One region of the Lysinibacillus sp. A4 genome, then DNA from elsewhere that is predicted to be linked to it. Evidence: a T-box and tRNA genes for the amino acid it is inferred to sense, from the RefSeq annotation. Region 1 holds a T-box; the other holds one or more tRNA genes.
What was found. A T-box is a leader RNA that pairs with one kind of tRNA and senses whether it is charged. The one in region 1 lies ahead of NY607_RS06635 (valine--tRNA ligase), so its partner is inferred to be a tRNA-Val.
Positions count from the first base shown of each region.

Region 2: it has a tRNA-Val gene. The T-box ahead of NY607_RS06635 (valine--tRNA ligase) is inferred to sense a tRNA for this amino acid. The anticodon was not compared.

Region 1 covers NZ_JANWTB010000003.1:265,404-272,378, reverse strand. The annotation lists gene NY607_RS06665 (uroporphyrinogen-III synthase) at 1-759, shown strand, start outside; gene hemC (hydroxymethylbilane synthase) at 1-8, shown strand, start outside; gene hemB (porphobilinogen synthase) at 756-1,736, shown strand; gene hemL (glutamate-1-semialdehyde 2,1-aminomutase) at 1,737-3,029, shown strand; gene NY607_RS06650 (SRPBCC family protein) at 3,576-4,022, shown strand; gene NY607_RS06645 (valyl-tRNA synthetase) at 4,193-4,867, shown strand; gene NY607_RS06640 (hypothetical protein) at 4,844-5,038, opposite strand; T-box leader at 5,141-5,398, shown strand; gene NY607_RS06635 (valine--tRNA ligase) at 5,479-6,975, shown strand, end outside.
Region 2 covers NZ_JANWTB010000007.1:268,310-275,284, reverse strand. The annotation lists gene mbcS (acyl-CoA synthetase MbcS) at 1-896, opposite strand, end outside; tRNA gene NY607_RS16405 (tRNA-Asn) at 1,166-1,242, shown strand; tRNA gene NY607_RS16400 (tRNA-Glu) at 1,355-1,429, shown strand; tRNA gene NY607_RS16395 (tRNA-Val) at 1,486-1,561, shown strand; tRNA gene NY607_RS16390 (tRNA-Tyr) at 1,580-1,663, shown strand; tRNA gene NY607_RS16385 (tRNA-Gln) at 1,678-1,752, shown strand; tRNA gene NY607_RS16380 (tRNA-Lys) at 1,766-1,838, shown strand; gene rocF (arginase) at 2,023-2,928, shown strand; gene sigW (RNA polymerase sigma factor SigW) at 3,062-3,625, shown strand; gene NY607_RS16365 (anti-sigma factor family protein) at 3,639-4,265, shown strand; gene cdaA (diadenylate cyclase CdaA) at 4,415-5,251, shown strand; gene NY607_RS16355 (CdaR family protein) at 5,244-6,320, shown strand; gene glmM (phosphoglucosamine mutase) at 6,534-6,975, shown strand, end outside.

The sequences.
Region 1 (6,975 bases):
CCCAGTAATTTACCTCTAAAGGGTAAAACCATACTTTTAACAGGCACATCTAAGACAACAACCATTGTCGAAAATATAACAGCTTTAGGTGGACATGCCATCGTAGCCCCATTAATTGAAACTTGTGAACGATTAGATAGCAAGGATCCTGAACTATTGAACCGTGCTAAGCAATACGATTGGTTGATTTTTACTAGTCAAAATGCTGTAGAAGCTTTTGCTAGTAAAATGCTTCGACATCAATTTAATGCAAGTCATTTCAAAGGAAAAATAGCTTCCATTGGAACTAAAACAACAACAGCATTAGAAAATTTAGGATTTCAAGTGAGCTTTATGCCTTCCATATTTAGTGCTGATATTTTCGTTAAAGAATTTCCGAGTGTAGCGGGTAATCAACCTAGATGTCTGTTTATTCGAGGAGAAAAGGCGAAAAGTACGCTGAAGGATGGATTGCCTTTTGAATTAAAAGAATGGACAGTCTATGAAACGATAGAACGACATGATCAAACATCTGTTATTGTCAGTTGCATCCAGCAACATCAAAATGTTACAGTGATTTTTGCTAGTCCTTCAGCAGTTGACGTGTATGCAATGGAAGTTGTTCCACATATTGGTTGGGAAGCAGCTCACATTGCAGCCATCGGCCATATTACGGAAGCAGCTCTTGAACAATACGGTGCTACTGTGGATATTATGCCAAGCGTTTATACAATGCAAGCAGTCATCGAAGAAATTATGAAAGTAGGGGACAAATCATGACAAAACTACAATTTCAAAGACACCGTCGTTTGCGTGCCAATGCAACGATGAGATCAATGGTAAAAGAAACATACTTACATAAAGAGGACCTGATCTATCCTATTTTTGTAATAGAAGGCGAAAATATTAAAAATGAAGTACATTCAATGCCTGGCGTTTTTCAATTTTCATTAGATAAACTAGAGGCAGAGGTGGATGAGGTTGTAGCATTAGGTATTCCTGCAGTTATTTTATTTGGCTTGCCAGCTGAAAAGGATGCGGTTGGAACAGGTGCATTTCATGATCATGGCATTGTGCAAGAAGCGACTCGACTCATTAAAACACGTCATCCTGAGTTGTTAGTCATCGCGGATACATGCTTATGTGAATTTACGGATCATGGACATTGTGGCTTAATTGAGGGCGATCAAATTTTGAATGATCCTTCATTAGATGTTTTAGCTCGCACGGCGATATCACAAGCAAAAGCTGGCGCTGATATCATTGCTCCATCAAATATGATGGATGGCTTTGTAACGGCAATTCGCGCTGGTCTGGATGAAGCTGGTTTTGAACATATCCCGATTATGTCCTATGCAGTCAAATATGCATCCAGTTACTATGGACCTTTCCGTGATGCTGCAGATGGTGCTCCGCAATTTGGTGATCGTAAATCCTACCAGATGGATCCATCAAATCGTCTAGAGGCATTCCGTGAAGCAGAGTCAGATATCGAAGAGGGCGCAGATTTCCTAATTGTCAAGCCTGCCCTTAGCTATTTAGATATTATTCGAGACATGAAAAATAACTATCCATTACCGCTTGTTGCGTATAACGTTTCAGGTGAATATGCAATGATTAAAGCGGCTGCTATAAATGGTTGGATTGAAGAGAAAAAAGTTGTGCTTGAAACATTATTAGGCATGAAACGTGCAGGCTCTGATTTAATCATTACGTATCATGCAAAAGATGTTGCACGTTGGTTGGAGGAGAAATAAATGACACGTTCTTACGAAAAATCAAAACAAGCCTATGCTGAAGCTGTTCAATTAATGCCGGGCGGTGTAAGTAGCCCAGTACGTGCATTTAAATCAGTAAATATGGACCCGATTTTCATGGAATCTGGCCATGGGGCAATCATTAAAGACATTGATGGCAATGAATATATTGATTATGTATTGTCTTGGGGTCCGTTAATTTTAGGACATACACATCCAGAGGTAGTGAAAGCAATTGCAGATACAGCTGCGAAGGGTTCTTCCTTCGGTGCTCCAAGCTATACAGAAAATCGCTTAGCTCAATTAGTATTAGACCGTTTACCAGGAATGGAAATGATTCGCTTTGTTTCTTCTGGAACAGAGGCTACTATGTCTGCATTACGTGTAGCACGTGGTGTGACAGGACGTGATAAGATCTTAAAGTTTGAAGGGTCTTATCATGGTCACGGTGACTCCTTATTGATTAAAGCTGGTTCTGGTGTTGCCACATTAGGCCTACCTGATAGCCCTGGCGTACCTGCAGATATCGCCCGCAATACGTTGACAGTTGCCTATAATGATTTAGAAGGGGCAAAAGTGATTTTTGAGAAATTTGGCACAGAGTTAGCTGCAGTCATTGTGGAGCCAGTAGCAGGAAATATGGGTGTTGTACCTCCACAACCAGGTTTCTTAGAAGGTTTGCGTGCACTTACTTCAGAGCACCGTGCATTATTAATCTTTGACGAAGTCATGACAGGTTTCCGCGTAGATTATGGCTGTGCACAAGGGTATTTTGGGGTAACGCCTGATATGACTACTTTAGGTAAAGTCATCGGAGGTGGTCTCCCTGTAGGCGCATTCGCTGGGAAAAAAGAAATTATGGAGCAAGTAGCACCAGCTGGACCAATTTATCAAGCAGGAACATTATCGGGGAATCCGTTAGCGATGACAGCTGGTTATGAAACGTTATCCCGTTTAGACCATGGTACGTATGATTACTTTAAAAAATTAGGGGATCAGCTTGAGGCTGGTTTCCGTGAAGCAGCAACTAAATATAATATCCCGCACACTGTTAATCGTGCAGGCTCTATGATTGGCTTCTTCTTCACGAATGAAGATGTCATTGATTTTGCTTCTGCTAAAACATCAGATTTACAATTATTCGCTGAATATTTCCGTCTAATGGCAGAGGAAGGTATTTTCTTACCTCCTTCTCAATTTGAGGGACTATTCATCTCAACAGCTCACACGGAAGAGCACATTGCGACAACAGTGGCAGCATTCCATAAAGTATTTGCGCAATTAGCGCAATAAAATTTGATAGAGCATGCTAGAATTATTTCTAGCATGCTCTTCTGCTGTTGAAAAACAAAACCATCACTAGAATTTTTGCGAAAGGGGAAAATGGTTTCCGTTGTAGGCTACTTGCTTTCCTATGGCTCACCTCTTTAGCTATCCCATGGGATTCAAGCACCTTCCACCCCACCCCATAAAAATGTTTCTTAATAGCAAGATTTTCAAATAAAGTAAAAGTGTTCACTACTCATTTTATGTAGAGGTGTTGTCACTCACGAACGCCCCCCTGGAAAGGATGCTAGCGGAATGGAATAAACCCTCGCTTTGTAAAATTGCTTTATATCCCATTGACATTACCTTTTTTAATGGATTAAGCAGAAGGCATTATAGTGCTTGAGGAATACATGAGTAAAAAGGAACAATAGCATATATTTACTAGTAAGTACGCTCAACTATACTGGATGAAGGACCTGCTTTTGTCAAAATTACATCTTTCAGCATAGCCAAATTGTGGGCGATATCGTTTATAATATAGCTATTCATAAAAGAAAGTAGTGAATTGATATGGCAACAGGCACACACACGGTCGAAGTACCCGTAGGGATTGAACATGTATGGGATTTCGTTAGTGATATGGAAAAATGGGCAAAGCTTGTCCCTGGTTATAATGCACATGAAATGATTGATGAGAAACACTCCACTTGGACTTTTAAAGGCAATGTTGGCGTTTTGAAAAAAACAGTTGAAGTAGAAATTACAATCTTAGAATGGATAGCACCATCAAAAGTTACATTTGAATTAAAGGGGCTTTCTGATAACTTCACAGGAAATGGCTATTTCCTCGCAGAAAGTATCGACGCTGAAAATACTAAAATGACAGGATTCTTAGAAGTCATTGCAGGCGGGTTAGCTGGCCCTGTTCTCAATCCGATTTTTAAACCGATCGTACCAAAGGCAACACAAATGCTAACAGATCGTGTAGCTAATAAAATTAAATTAGTAAATGTTTAATGATACGAACATCCATGGGAATGGCATGCTAGACTATTACTTCTAGCATGCCATTTTTTTAGTAGTATCTATTTTTAACTCTGTTCAAATGGCAACATCCTAGCATACTATCCTTCGAATCGTCATATGATGCAAAGGGAGGGATTATTATCGAACACAAAACTTGGAATATGCGCGAAACATTTTGTTTTCCTGGATATGGCTGCCCAACTGAAATAGCAGCTGTTCAAATTAAGCCACAGTGGCAGGCAATGCAGTTAGAGGATTCTTTGCGACTTATGGGCATCTATCATATCACCGCACACGTTCGCTTTGATTTTCAAGATATGCAAGCATTTGCGGAAAATGAAGATTTAATTACAATTGATGCCCTTGATATTCAAGGAGATACTGGTTATTTTGAGTATGCCGTTCCTTTACATGTGGATTTACCAAAAGAATCAGATGTCAAAGATTTAATGGTCAAGGATATTCGCCCTAGTCTAACAAATCAGATGTGTCAGCTTGAGTGGACAGTCACAAGCGCTTTCAATGAGTATGAACCTGTTGTTGAAAAAGATGTGTTAGACAATCCGCACCTATCAACACATGCTTTCGAACAAGAGGAGACATTGGCTGCAATTGAAGAAAGTGTTCAAGTGAAACAACCTGCCGCAGTAGCAGCAGCTTCACGCCAAGAGAATTCTACAACAGTTGACCAAAAAGCTGTATTAAGAGAATCCTCAAGCCATATTGTTGTACGCGAATCCAGTACTTGGCATGAAGTGCCTTCTATGATTTGGGATCTAACAGAAGAATATACACCGCTTAAAGTTCGTGTTTCAAATGATGTCTTTCAAAAGTAAATAGCAGAGAAGTAGCAGGAGTAATAAGAAGACTAAATCACCTGATGTTGGCACAATAATGACACGGATAAACTGAAAAGCACAAATCGGCACGATGATGGTTCTGCAATAAAAACGAACTTGTCGTAGCCAAGGTGGTAAAAGCCAAGGGTTATACTTGCGTCGTCGCATTTGAATTGTCACTTCCTTTTCTATTTACTTTCCTCTTACTAAAAGATGACTAAATCACTTGAAAAATGACACGATCCTGCGGTACAATAAGGAAAATCAAATACAGATGCTATGATAGGGAAGAGTAAATTTTGACTACATTTTCAGAGAGGAAACGGTAGCTGAGAAGTTTCTATTTGTACGAAATTGAAGGTAGCCCTTGAGCAGCTTTAGTGAAATAATAGTAGTTAAAGCCGGTTAAACACCGTTACCGAATTGAGAGCCAGTAGAATAGGCTGAGAAAATATGTTATTTAATATTTATCTTAACCCTGCTGGAATTAAAGGTGGTACCGCGAACTAAAACTCCTTCGTCCTTTTAGACGAGAGGAGTTTTTTTATTGGGTAAAAAATAAATAGTATTTCTTTACCAACAGTTTTCAAACAATAGGAGGAGTCAATATGACAGAAAACATTTCAATGCCAACTAAATATGACCCACAGTCCATTGAAGCTGGTCGCTATGAATGGTGGTTACAAGGGAAGTTCTTCGAGGCACAGCCTGAAAGTGGGAAAAAGCCCTATTCAATCGTTATTCCACCACCGAACGTAACAGGTAAATTACACCTTGGTCATGCTTGGGATACAACATTACAAGATATTCTCATTCGTATGAAACGCATGCAAGGCTATGATGCCCTATGGTTGCCAGGTATGGACCATGCTGGTATAGCAACACAGGCAAAAGTAGAAGCCAAGCTGCGTGAGGATAATATTACACGTTATGATTTAGGACGTGAAAAATTCCTCGAAAAAACATGGGAATGGAAAGAAGAGTATGCTGGACATATTCGTGATCAATGGGCAAAGCTTGGTCTTGGATTAGATTATACACGTGAACGTTTCACATTAGACAAAGGTCTTTCAGATGCCGTAAAAACAGTTTTTGTTCAGTTATATGAAAAAGGTTTAATTTATCGTGGTGAACGTATTATCAACTGGGACCCAGCAGCAAAAACAGCATTATCTGATATCGAGGTAATTTATCAGGATGTGCAAGGTGCCTTCTATCATATGAAATATCCATTAGCTGATGGCTCTGGCTATGTAGAAGTTGCTACAACACGTCCCGAAACAATGCTTGGTGACTCTGGGGTAGCTGTTCACCCGAACGATGAGCGTTATCAGCACTTAATTGGTAAAAACGTTATTTTACCGATTGTAGGTCGCGAAATTCCAATTGTTGCTGATGAGTACGTTGATATGGAATTTGGTACTGGGGTTGTAAAAATGACACCAGCCCATGATCCGAACGACTTTGAAGTTGGTAATCGTCATAATCTAGAGCGCATTCTAGTAATGAATGAAGACGGCACAATGAATGATCTTGCTGGCAAATATAAAGGAATGGATCGCTTCGAATGCCGCAAGCAAATTGTTGCTGATTTACAAGAAGCAGGTGTGTTAATTCGCATTGAAGAGCATATGCATTCAGTAGGACACTCTGAACGTTCTGGTGCTGTTGTTGAGCCATATCTTTCAGCACAATGGTTCGTTAAAATGCAACCACTTGCTGATGCTTCCCTAGAGCTGCAAAAGGACGAAGAAGGGAAAGTAAACTTTGTTCCTGCTCGTTTTGAAAACACATATTCCCGCTGGATGGAGAATATACGCGATTGGTGTATTTCTCGTCAATTATGGTGGGGCCATCAAATCCCAGCCTGGTACCATAATGAAACAGGCGAAATATACGTAGGTAAAGAAGCCCCAGCAGATGCAGAAAACTGGACGCAAGATGAAGATGTACTAGATACATGGTTCTCTTCAGCACTATGGCCGTTTTCTACTATGGGTTGGCCAGATGAAGCAAATGAAGAATATAAACGTTACTATCCAACAAATACATTAGTAACAGGCTATGATATTATTTTCTTCTGGGTTTCTCGAATGATTTTCCAA
Region 2 (6,975 bases), on a different contig from region 1:
TCACCAGCAGAAACGGCACTACGTAGAGATGATAGATTGTAGTCTTGTAAATTATCGATTTTCGCCATAATCCGGTATTCGGTCGGTGTACAACAGAGAACATTAACTTTTTCATCCTGCATTAATTGAAGATAGGTTTTTGCATCGAATCCACCATGATAGACAAATGCAGTAGCGCCCAGCATGATTGTTGATAAAAAAGGACTCCATATCCACTTTTGCCAACCAGGAGCAGCTGTTGCCCACACGAGGTCTCCTTCACGTACACAAAGCCATTTTGAAGCCGCAGTTCTAATATGTGCATATCCCCAGCCGTGTGAATGAACAACGCCCTTAGGTTTACCAGTTGTACCAGAAGTATAAGATAGGAATGCCATGTCATCGCGTGTAGTAGCTACAGCTGTAAATGTAGCTTGCTGCTTGCTTGCTAATTCATCTAAAGAAGTCCAATCTCCTTTCGCAGCACCAATCACTAGTTTATTTTTCAATGTGTCTACAGAAGAAGTAATTTGATCAACTTCACTAGTAAAAGCCTCATAAGCAATAACTGCACTAGCAGAAGAATGTTCCATCCGATATTCTAAATCGCTTGCACGTAGCATCTCTGAACATGAAATGGGTACGATACCAGCCTTTAAGCAGCCTAGAAAAACGAAATAAGCTTCTGGAAGTCGAGGAATAATAACTAATACACGATCACCTTTTTGAAGCCCCTTCTCCGTAAAAGCGTTTGCGTATTGATTCATTTTTTGGCTAAGTTCCACATAAGAAACTGTACGTCTCTCTTGTTGTGTATTCAACCAACGTATTGCTTGGCGATCACTATCTTGCGAAAATTTTTCTAATTCCTCTGTGATGTTATAAAATTCAGGTGCAATTAAATCATTTGATACCATCTTGAACATCCTCCCCCAGAAAATTTGATAGAAAATTCATAAAACTATTTTTATTTTAACAATTACAATAATATACAGCAAGAATATTTAGTACGTTAAATAGAAATATTAGAATTAATAGAGAACTATTATGCTTTCAGACGAATGTAGAAGCAGACTTCGACAAAAAATATAAAAATTTTCACAAAATGTGTTGCATTATTTAGAATGCTTGCTATAATAATAAATGTACTTAAGAGGTTGTTTAAAACCGAAGTGAATAGCATTGTTCCGAAGTAGCTCAGTTGGTAGTAGCACCTGACTGTTAATCAGGTTGTCGCAGGTTCGAGTCCTGCCTTCGGAGCCATTTTTTTGTCCTTTTTTCAATCACTATAATACATAAAATAATTTGTGAAAAAGCATTGCAATTATTAATTAAAAATGTTATTATAATTCTTGTCTTGTTGAGACGTAATATTGGCCCCTTGGTCAAGTGGTTAAGACACCGCCCTTTCACGGCGGTAACACGGGTTCGAATCCCGTAGGGGTCACCATTTAAAAATTTAGGCTTTATAAAGAATATAAACTGTGATATAACACCTGTTTCTATGGAGGATTAGCTCAGCTGGGAGAGCATCTGCCTTACAAGCAGAGGGTCGGCGGTTCGAGCCCGTCATCCTCCACCATTCTTATTGTGTTATTTCGGAGGGGTAGCGAAGTGGCTAAACGCGGCGGACTGTAAATCCGCTCCTTAGGGTTCGGCGGTTCGAATCCGTCCCCCTCCACCAGTTTTATAAATGATTGGGGTATAGCCAAGCGGTAAGGCAACGGATTTTGATTCCGTCATGCCTAGGTTCGAATCCTAGTACCCCAGCCATTTTTTCTTTTATGAGCCATTAGCTCAGTTGGTAGAGCATCTGACTTTTAATCAGAGGGTCGAAGGTTCGAGTCCTTCATGGCTCACTTTTTTAGAATAAAATTATTCAAAAGTGTTATATTAACTACAGATAACTAATCTCTTGCTGAAAACAGTAGGAGATTTTTTTATGTTATTTATAAATGAATAAATATACAACTTTTTGTCGAGTTGAGCCAAGTGGTATATAGGCTTTACAATATTCTTATAACTTTTAGGGGGTATAGAAACATGAATAAACTTAATATTTCTATTATTGGAGTACCAACAGATTATGGACAAACACGCCGTGGGGTAGATATGGGACCAAGTGCTATTCGATATGCAGGTATTGTTGAACGTTTAGAGGCTATCGGACACGATGTACAGGATCAAGGGGATATTCGTGTTAGTCAAAAGCTTGCAGACGGAGCTGTGGATGAAAAATTACTAAATTTAGAGGAAGTTGTAGAAGTTAGTACTGCATTAGCAAATAGTGTGCATGAAGTAGTGGAACAAAAAAAATTCCCACTCGTATTCGGTGGAGACCATAGCATTGCTATTGGAACATTAGCTGGATTAGGTGAGCATTACAAAAATCTTGGTGTTATCTGGTATGACGCTCATGCAGATTTAAATACACCTGAAACAACACCTTCAGGCAATATACATGGGATGCCGTTAGCCGTTAGTATTGGGCTAGGACATGAACGTTTAGTGCAAATTCGCAACTATGCTCCAAAAATTAAGCCAGAAAACGTGATTATTATTGGAGCTCGTTCAGTAGACCCAGGAGAACGTGAATTGATACGTCAACAAGGAATTAAAGTATATACAATGCATGAAATCGACCGACTTGGCATGACACGTGTGATGGAAGATGCACTTGCTTATTTAAAGGAACGAAATGTTGATGGCTTACATTTATCACTTGATTTAGACGGATTAGATCCACTTTATACGCCAGGTGTGGGTACACCAGTTCCAGGTGGAATTACGTACCGAGAAAGCCATTTAGCAATGGAAATGTTACAAGAATCAGGCATGGTAACTTCAGCCGAGTTTGTAGAGGTAAATCCTATACTAGATGAAAAGAATACAACAGCAAATGTGGCTGTTGCATTAATGGGATCTTTATTTGGTGAAACACTAGTTTAAAGAAAATTTGACAAAAAATTGCCTGTTGTCACATTGCATAAAAATCTTTTGCTATAATTGAATTAAAACGAAACTTTTCTTATCGGTGCTTCGTATAGTATAAGACAGTTGTAAAGGTGGAGAAGTCAACACAATGGATGCGTTAGTAAATAAGAGAATAAAACAAGTGCTTAAAGGCGATCAAAACGCATTTGCCGATATTGTGAGTCTCTATCAGCACAAACTGTACCAAGTATGCTATCGAATGTTAGGCAACAAACAAGAGTCTGAAGACATTGCTCAAGAGGCTTTTGTGCGAGCTTATATGAACTTGCATACATTTGATCAGAAAAGAAAATTTTCAACGTGGCTTTATCGCATAGCGACAAACCTCTGCATTGACCGTATTCGAAAAAAGAAACCGGATTATTATTTAGATGCAGAAGTAGCTGGTACAGAAGGGCTTGATATGTATTCGCAAATCGCAGCAGATGACCAGCTACCAGAGGAGCAGTTAGAACAAATGGAGCTGCAAGATCGCATTCAATATGAAATTGGACGATTGCCGGATAAATACCGTTCGGTTATAGTATTGAAATATATAGAAGAGTTATCGTTACAAGAGATTAGCGAGATTTTAGATATGCCGCTTGGAACGGTGAAAACGAGGATTCACCGCGGACGTGAGGCATTACGTAAGCAATTAAACAATCTGTAGGAGGGGGAGCGTCATGAATACTTGTCCAGAGCATATTATAGACTATATGCATGATTATTTAGACGGTGACATTAGTCGTGAGCATGAGCAAGAGTTGAAACAACACTTGCATACATGTAATGATTGTAAACAGTTGATGCAAGAATTGAGTGAAACAATCGCCTTTGTGAAGAGTGCTTCCCATATTACAGCGCCTCCGGGTTTTGAAGCAGCAGTTATGGCTCGTTTACCAAAACCAAAAAGTCGAGTAGGTATACAAAAATGGATTCGCCGGCATCCGTTCTTTGTGGCAGCAGCAGTATTTTGCTTATTCATGAGTGCTACATTATTGGGTAGCTTCATGGATGACCAGCATTTCTCAGTGACCAAGCAACCTAATTTAGTTGTGGATGGTCAAACAGTGATTGTACCTGAAGGGGAAGTGGTGAAAGGCGATATTGTTGTAAAAAATGGCGATTTGATTGTTGAAGGTGAAGTTGATGGTAACGTCACAGTAATCAACGGGCAATATATGGCATCTTCAGCGGTAGTTTCAGGGAGAATCGAAGAAATTGACGAAGTATTTGAATGGTTATGGTATACAATTAAAAATTCTGTTAAGACAGCCATGACATTTGAGGAAAAAGAAGAAACTAAATAACACTCTATACGTCCTAAAAAATAGTGCACGTGAGAGGCTGAAAGGTCTACTCTTCTGAGTAGACTTTTTATTTGAAAAAAGTTACATTTGATAAGAATGTGATATACTTGAATGTGTATGGATTCGTAATGAAAAGTGGGGGATGCCACGTGCAAATTATCGAACATTTCACGGATTTAACGCCTGTGAATATTGTTATTAACTTCATTGATGTACTGCTCGTTTGGTACGTTGTTTATAAAGTCTTAACCCTCATTAAAGGTACGAAGGCTGTCCAATTACTTAAGGGAATATTCGTCATTATTATTGCACGAATTGCAACAGACCTTTTAGGGTTACAAACACTTGGTTGGATGCTACAACAAGTTATTGAGTTTGGTTTCCTAGCGATTATTATTATTTTCCAACCTGAAATCAGACGTGGTTTAGAACAAATTGGGCGAGGAAAGCTATTCCAACGCTCATCTAGTCAAGAGGAAGAAGAACAAACAAGACTTATTGAGGCAATGAAGAAGTCTGTAAGTTATATGGCTAAACGTCGAATAGGTGCGTTAATTTCTATTGAAAAAGAAACAGGTCTTAATGAATATATTGAAACAGGTATAGGGCTAAATGCTGAAATTTCATCAGAATTACTGATTAATATCTTTATACCAAATACCCCGCTACATGATGGGGCTGTTATTATGCAAAAAGATAAAGTTACAGCAGCGGCTTGCTATTTACCTTTATCTGAAAGCCCATTTATTTCAAAAGAGTTAGGGACACGCCACCGTGCTGCTCTTGGTTTAAGTGAAGTTACAGATGCTATTACAATTGTTGTTTCAGAAGAAACAGGCGCAATTAGTATAACATTAAATGGTAATCTCCATCGAAATCTTTCTCTAGAGGAGTTCGAAACATTATTAAGAAAAATGTGGTTCGGATCAGTACAGGAATCAAATGCATCCTCTAAGTTGACTTGGAGGGGGAAAAAGAATGGATAAAATGATGGATAGCCCTTGGGTACTTAGAATCATCGCGCTATTTTTAGCGTTTTTGCTTTTCTTCTCAGTGCGTACCGAGTTGTCACCTTTAAATAAAGCTACCTCAAATGAACAAACGGATGTTATTCGTGATGTTCCAGTGGATGTTTATTACGATAATGAAAATCTTATTGTGACAGGTTTACCTGAAACTGTGGATGTAACGATAGAAGGTCCGATGGCATTGGTTTTAAAAGCAAAGGGAGCTAAGGATTTTTCTATATTTGCGGATTTGAGCAATTTATTGCTAGGAGAGCATGATGTAAAACTGCAATACGAAAATATTTCAGAAAAGTTAAAAGTGACATTAGACCCTGCAACTGTTCATGTGAATATTGAGGAAAAGGTCACGCAGGAGTTCCGAGTGGACCCTGAAATGAACAAACGTTTAATTGAAGAAGGTTTTATCTTAAAAGAAATGACAGCCAACCCGCCAACTGTTTATGTAACAGGTGCAAAAAGTGCTATTGAAAGCATTAGTTATGTAAAAGCAACTGTTACAGGAGAGCAGGGCTTGAAGCAATCATTCACGCAGGAAGCAGCTGTAAAAGTATTAGATAGAGATTTAAATAAGTTAGACGTGACTATTGAACCTGAAATTGTGAAAGTTCAAGTAGATATAGCGGAGTATAGTCGAGAGATCCCAGTTGTCCTTAACGAAACAGGGCAAGCTGCCGAGGACATTACCATTAACTCATTAACATTTTCACCGAAAATGATTAAAGTGTATGGAAGAAAATCCATTATTGACAGTTTAACATCCATTCCAATAACAGTTGAACTGTCAAAAATTACTGAGTCCAAAACTTATGAATTTGATGTAAAATTACCAGATGGTGTGACAAAAATATCTGACAAGAAAATAAAAGTGAAGGCAGATATTACAAAGGTTGAACAAGAAGAACAGCAGAAAACACCAGCTTCTACAGAGGAAACGCCACCTCCAATTGAAGAACCTGATGTGACAGATGAGAGTACTCCAACTGATAAAAATACGTCAACTGAGGAATCGGAAGATATTGATTCTTAAACAATATGTGACTATAATTTTATTTTGATTCTAAATCAAAAATCCAATCAGGTTTGTAGTTCAGGTTTCATCCAACAAACTGGCAGAGTGGAATATTAATAATTACCAATGAATGAACAAAGGCAGACTTTTCCAAAAGTAAGCGGACAAGTGTCTAATGCTTGATAGAAACTCACTAGGCACTGTCTTGCATTGAAGGAGAGAATAAGTAGAATGGGTAAATATTTTGGAACAGATGGCGTCCGTGGCGTCGCGAATAGTGAATTAACACCAGAATTTGCATTTAAACTTGGTCGTATAGGCGGCTATGTTTTAACAAAAGATGCAACTGACCGTCCAAAGGTTTTAATTGGTCGTGACACACGTATTTCAGGTGAGATGCTTGAAGGTGCACTTGTGGCTGGTCTTTTATCAATTGGGGTAGAGGTAATGCGTCTTGGTATTATTTCAACACCAGGTGTGGCATACCTTACTCGAATTATGAGCGCAGATGCGGGCGTCATGATTTCAGCTTCACATAACCCAGTTGCAGATAACGGTATTAAATTTTTCGGTCCTGATGGCTTTAAGCTAACAGATGCACAGGAAGCGGAAATTGAAGCGTTAATTGATGCGCAAGAGGATAAATTACCACGTCCTATAGGAGCAGATTTAG